One region of the Listeria grandensis genome, then DNA from elsewhere that is predicted to be linked to it. Evidence: predicted binding sites of a transcription regulator. Region 1 holds the regulator's gene; the other holds the start of a gene.
What was found. The regulator LexA, encoded in region 1, represses DNA repair genes until DNA is damaged. The targets are predictions, from matches to a motif close to CGAACATATGTTCG.
Positions count from the first base shown of each region.

Region 2: the regulator LexA is predicted to act here: its motif matches at 1,004-1,017, upstream of recA (recombinase RecA).

Region 1 is NZ_JAASUG010000002.1:158,306-161,742, reverse strand. It holds gene HCJ54_RS03390 (MerR family transcriptional regulator) at 1-217, shown strand, start outside; gene glnA (type I glutamate--ammonia ligase) at 276-1,613, shown strand; gene lexA (transcriptional repressor LexA) at 1,672-2,286, opposite strand; gene yneA (cell division suppressor protein YneA) at 2,450-2,779, shown strand; gene mscL (large conductance mechanosensitive channel protein MscL) at 2,856-3,311, shown strand; gene HCJ54_RS03365 (DUF896 domain-containing protein) at 3,342-3,437, shown strand, end outside.
Region 2 is NZ_JAASUG010000002.1:30,351-33,787, reverse strand. It holds gene HCJ54_RS02790 (competence/damage-inducible protein A) at 1-873, shown strand, start outside; gene recA (recombinase RecA) at 1,187-2,236, shown strand; gene rny (ribonuclease Y) at 2,485-3,437, shown strand, end outside.

The DNA.
Region 1 (3,437 bases):
GCTTCAGGACATCGATATACTGCTTGAGATTAAAGACTACTTAAATGATGGTCTGAATATTGCGGGAATTAAGAAAATGTACCAAATGCAGCAAGAGGAACAAAAGTCACCGCTCACCGATGAGGATGTGCGTAAGATTTTACGAAAAGAAATGCAACAAGCAGGCCGTTTTGTGAAACAAGATGCTTCTGGGAAACAGCAATTACCGAGATTTTGACACACGATATTTACTTTTAAAAAGTTTATATAATATCAATTATTGGGAGGATTTAATTATGACGACATCGTATACTAAAGAAGACATTTTTCGCTTCGCAGACGAACAAAATGTGAAATTCATCCGCTTGCAATTCACGGATATCCTAGGAATTATTAAAAACGTGGAAATTCCGGTGAGCCAACTAGGTAAAGCATTGGATAATAAGATGATGTTTGATGGTTCCTCTATTGAAGGTTTTGTCCGTATTGAAGAATCGGATATGTACTTATTCCCAGACCTTGCGACGTGGGTAGTATTCCCATGGACAGCGGAGAAAGGGAAAGTAGCAAGACTTATTTGTGATATTTATAATCCAGACGGAACGATTTTTGCGGGAGATCCTCGTGCTAACTTAAAACGTGTATTAGCCGAAATGCATGATTTAGGATTTACAGATTTTAACTTAGGACCAGAGCCCGAATTTTTCTTATTCAAGTTGGATGAGAAAGGGAAACCAACGCTAGAATTGAATGATAATGCCGGTTATTTCGACTTGGCGCCAACTGATTTAGGCGAAAATTGTCGTCGTGACATCGTGTTAGAGTTAGAAGAAATGGGCTTTGAAATTGAAGCGAGCCATCATGAAGTTGCACCTGGTCAACACGAAATTGATTTCAAATATGAGGATGCGGTCACTGCTTGTGATAATATCCAAACATTCAAATTAGTCGTAAAAACAATTGCTCGTAAACACGGCTTGCATGCAACGTTTATGCCGAAACCATTATTTGGTGTCAACGGCTCTGGAATGCATTTCAATATGTCCTTATTCAATGAATCTGGCAATGCTTTCTTTGATGAAAACGGAGAAGAGCAACTAAGCGAAACAGCTTACCAATTCTTGGCGGGTATGTTGAAGCATGCACAAGGCTATACAGCTGTAACTAATCCAACGGTCAATTCGTTTAAGCGTCTAGTGCCAGGTTATGAGGCGCCTTGTTACATTGCATGGTCAGGGAAAAATCGTAGCCCTCTTGTTCGTGTTCCAAGTTCACGTGGTTTAAGTACTCGCTTGGAGCTTCGTAGTGTCGATCCAGCAGCGAATCCGTACTTAGCAATGGCTGTATTATTACGTGCTGGCTTAGATGGTATTAAGAACAAATTGACGCCGCCAAAACCAGTAGATCGTAATATTTATGGTATGAATGAAGAAGAGCGTCACGCGCATGGAATTTATGATCTTCCAGAAAGCTTGGCACTTGCATTGAAAGAACTTGTTAACGATGAGGTTATTGTGGATGGCTTAGGTGAACACATTTTAGAGCACTTTGTAGAGGCGAAAATCATTGAATGTGACATGTTTAGAACAGCGGTCCATCAATGGGAACGCGATCAATATATGGAAATATATTAATAGAAAGTACAAAAAGAGCTTTTCCCACCGTGGTGGGAAAAGCTCTTTTGACTTGGCCTTAACGAATGTCGCGGTATAAACCGATCACTTTTCCGAGTATAGATACGTTTCTAAGCAGTAAAGGTTTCATGGAGTCATTCTCAGGCTGTAATCGGAAATGGCTAGATTCTCTGAAAAACCGCTTGCACGTTGCTTCATTATCATCCGTCATAGCAACAACAATTTCGCCGTTATTAGCAGAATTTTGCTGTCTTACGATAACTTTGTCACCATTTAGAATTCCAGCGTTAATCATACTTTCACCATCGATTTCTAACATGAAAATCTCTGTTTCACCGTTAGCCATATACTCAGGTAGTGGAAAATATTCATCGATATTCTCAACGGCAGTAATAGGTATTCCTGCTGTTACTTTACCAATTATAGGAACATTAATAACATGTGGGGTCGCTATGTCGTCTTCCAATGACAAAATTTCAATAGCTCTAGGCTTTGTAGGATCTCTCCTTATCAGACCTTTCCCTTCAAGTCGTGCTAAATGTCCATGAACGGTCGAACTAGAAGCTAAACCAACTGCTTCACCGATTTCACGTACGGAAGGTGGATAGCCTTTGTCTTTTACTTCTGACTTGATAAAGTCATAGATATCTTGTTGCCGTTTTGATAATTTCATTTGTTTCACCCCGTTCACTCTTTCATTACTTCTTTTATTAATCCCAGTATATCAAAGTTTTTTTGGATATGCAAACAATTGTTCGTTTTTTTTATTGACATAACAGAACGAGTGTTCTATAATGAATAAAAAGCGAACATATATTCTTTTGGAGGGATAAACGATGACTTTAAAAACAATTTGGGATCGGTATTATATTGCTATTATTTTTATTATTACATGTTTTGTTTTAGGCGCTGTGTTATTGATAGTAACTGTGAATCAGGCGGAATCTGACTATAACGAGGTCAGTGTTGCTAGTGGGGATTCGATTTGGGGACTAGCGGATGAGTATGCTGGTAAGTATAAGATGAGTAAGCAAGAATTTGTCGCATGGGTGGAGAAAGAGAACCAAATCATCGATGGTAAGTTAACAGCGGGCGAAATGGTTACAATTCCTGTAAAAAGGATGAACTCAGACATAGATAGCTCCATCCAATTAGCAGATAAATAGTTAGTGCACAATACTTTAAAAAACCTGCCTTTTCATGTAAAATAAGCGGTGACAATGATAGAAAAGAGGTTTTTGGATGTTTAAAGAGTTTAAAGCATTTATTTCGAAAGGAAATGCTTTAGGTATGGCGATTGGTATTGTCATCGGAGCTGCGTTTACAAGTATTGTAAACTCGCTTGTGAATGATATTATTATGCCCCCGCTAGGTTTGTTGATAGGGAATGTGGATTTTACAAATCTGTTTATTAGTTTGAACGGGGCGCACTATGATACTTTAAAAGCAGCACAAGCGGCTGGAGCGCCTACCATTAATTATGGGATGTTTATTAATAACGTTATTAGTTTCCTAATTATTGCTTTTTCTGTATTTTTGATTATTAAATTGGTTTCGAAGTACATACCTCTGGAGCCGAAGAAGCCAGCGACGAAAGAATGCCCTTATTGTTTATCGGCTATTCCAGAACAAGCAACAAAATGTTCGCAATGTACTTCTGATTTATCTATAAAAGAAGAGCCAGAAGTTTCTGTATAGGATGGAAGTCAAGACGCAAGGAGGAGAATTATGCTAGAAAAGAAAAAAATAGACCGGATTAATGAATTGTCTCGCAAAAAGAAGGCGGGAATACTGACGGTGGAAGAGAAGTTAGAACAAGATGCA
Region 2 (3,437 bases), 130 kb from region 1:
GAATTCGGCTTTGCAGCTGGCATGTTTTTAGAAACCGATTCCCACACCTATGTTTTACTACCTGGCCCTCCTTCAGAAATGCAACCGATGTTTACAAAATATGCGAAACTGCTGTTACTAAAAAATAGCGAGCACGAAATTGTATTAGAATCCAAGATATTACGTTTTTTCGGCATTGGTGAATCCAAACTAGCAGATGACCTGAAAGACTTAATTGCTACACAGACAAACCCAACGATTGCGACCTATGCGGGCGAAAATGAAGTCGTGATTCGGCTGACAGCTTCTGCAAAAACAAGAGAAGAGGCTTTACAGCTTATTGCAACATCAGAAGAAGAAATCATTAAGCGGGACGGAGCATACATATACGGCTCTGGAGAGGTCACCCTCGTTGATTTAGTGATTCAGCAGCTTATGGATGCCAACATGACTATTTCAGCAGCTGAGAGCCTCACAGCTGGCTTATTTCAAGCGGAATTAGGTGGCACAACAGGAATTTCTAAGATTTTTAAAGGTGGGATGGTCACATATAGTAATGAAATGAAACATGAGTTACTACACGTCTCCACAGAAACGATGGAACAAGAAGGCGTTGTCAGCCAAGCTTGTGCAATGGAGATGGCAGATAACATTCGGAAATTATGCAAGACAGATATAGGAATTAGCTTTACCGGTGTAGCAGGTCCAAAATCATTAGAAGGTCATCCAGTTGGCACTGTTTGGATCGGTCTAAGCGTTGTAGACTATCCCACGCTTGCCTATCGCTATACATTCAACCGAGATCGCAATTACAATCGTCGCCGAGCTGTAAAAGAGGGTTTTGCGCTGATTAAAGCTTTTTTGGATGAAAAATTAGAGAAAAGTGAGAAATAAGGGGTTAAAACTTGATCCAATAGGGATAAAAAAAGGTTAGACGAAACCTTGTAAACCCGCTATAATAAAGGCATGGCGAGGAAGCGAATTTGATCAGTATGAGATGAAAATGGCGAGCAATAAAAAAATACGAACAAATATTCGCTTTTTGCTTGTGTATCTTAAAAAAATAAGGTATAGTATCTATAGGCAATAAAAACAGACCGTAAATCAACACGTCACTTCTATCACAAGGAAGCGTGCAAGTTGATGCATACGTTGAAGATTGTTTTTATGGATTAGATATTATAGATAAAGACTAGGAGGCAATAATGTGAGTGATCGTCAAGCGGCCTTAGATCAGGCGTTAAAACAAATTGAGAAACAATTCGGTAAAGGTTCCATTATGAAGTTAGGGGAACAATCAGACCACAATATTTCTACAATATCCAGTGGTTCATTAGCACTTGATATTGCATTAGGAGTCGGTGGTTATCCACGTGGGCGTATTATCGAAGTATACGGACCAGAAAGCTCAGGTAAAACAACCGTTGCGCTACACGCGATTGCAGAGGTGCAAGCACAAGGTGGGACAGCCGCATTTATTGATGCTGAGCACGCGCTAGACCCAGCTTATGCGAAGAACTTAGGCGTTAACATTGATGAACTACTATTATCGCAACCAGATACAGGAGAACAAGCGCTAGAAATAGCAGAGGCGTTAGTTCGTAGTGGTGCCGTTGATATCCTAGTTATCGATTCCGTAGCAGCACTTGTGCCACGTGCTGAAATCGAAGGTGAAATGGGAGATTCTCATGTCGGTTTACAAGCGCGATTGATGTCCCAAGCACTGCGTAAACTATCTGGTGCTATCAATAAATCCAAAACCATTGCGATTTTCATTAACCAAATTCGTGAAAAAGTAGGTGTTATGTTTGGTAACCCTGAAATAACACCAGGTGGACGCGCGTTGAAATTCTATTCGACTGTTCGTCTAGAAGTAAGACGTGCAGAACAGTTGAAACAAGGTACAGATGTTATTGGTAATAAAACCAAGATTAAAGTAGTCAAAAACAAAGTAGCACCACCGTTCCGTGTTGCTGAAGTGGATGTTATGTATGGCCAAGGTATTTCGCGCGAAGGTGAACTTGTTGATATGGCGTCAGAAATTGATGTAATCAATAAGAGTGGTTCATGGTATTCTTATAATGAAGAACGCATCGGTCAAGGTCGCGAGAATGCTAAACAATATTTGAAAGAGCATCCTGAAATTCGTGATGAAATTTCCAAACGTGTTCGTCAAGAATACGAAATCGATGTAAAACCTAACTTTACAGAAGACGCTTTACCAGAAGAAATCGATTTACTTGATGAAGATAAATAAAAGAAGCGAAGAAAAGCCACCCAATCGCGTGATGACTGGGTGGCTTTTTTGATATAATCTCTTAATTTAGTGAAGTTTTTTTTGATTCCGTTTACATCTTAGCGCTTTCCTTGACAATAGATGGATTGACCTATAGAATTAAATTGTATATTTTACATTTAAAAATGAAAAAATACACGCGTGTCAGGAATATTTCTGGCAACCGACATAACCATTAAAAAGAATTGAATAGCAAAGGAGGTGTAAGGATGGAACTCGTAATCACAATCATCTCCAGCTTGCTTTTCTTGATCGTCGGTCTGGTTGTTGGTTCTCTAATTTATAAATCAAGCTCCGAACGGAAATTGGCAGCTGCCAGAAGTACGGCTGAATTAATCACGGAAGACGCTAAAAAAGAAGCAGAAACCATGAAGAAAGAAGCATTGCTTGAAGGAAAAGAGGAGAATCATAAGTTACGTACTGAAATCGAAAATGAACTTCGTGGGCGAAGAGGGGAACTACAAAAATCAGAAAATCGCTTATTGCAAAGGGAGGAAAACCTCGACAGAAAAGATACTTCTTTAAGTAAAAGGGAAGCAACTCTTGAAAGAAAAGAGGAGAGTATCAGTAAACGTCAACAACATATTGAAGAAAAGGAAAGCACAGTTGAAGAGATGATCGAAAAACAACAAGTAGAGCTAGAAAGAATATCTGCCCTTACAAAAGACGAGGCGAAGAATGTTATCTTGAGCCAAGTAGAAGAAGAGTTAACACATGATACAGCCGTAATGGTAAAAGAATCTGAAACTCGGGCAAAGGAAGAAGCAGATAAGAAAGCGAAGAACATTCTTTCTCTAGCGATTCAACGCTCTGCAGCAGATCATGTTGCCGAAACAACAGTAAGCGTTGTGAATCTACCAAATGATGAGATGAAGGGTCGAATTATTGGGCGTGAAGGCCGTAATATTCGTACACTCGAAACACTCACTGGTATCGATTTAATCATCGATGATACGCCAGAAGCAGTTATCCTTTCCGGATTTGATCCTGTTCGCCGTGAAATCGCGCGAATTGCTTTGGAGAAACTCGTACAAGATGGACGAATTCACCCAGCGCGGATTGAAGAAATGGTCGACAAAGCTCGTAAAGAGGTAGACGAACATATCCGTGAAGTCGGAGAACAAGCGACATTTGAAGTTGGTATTCATTCCATTCATCCAGA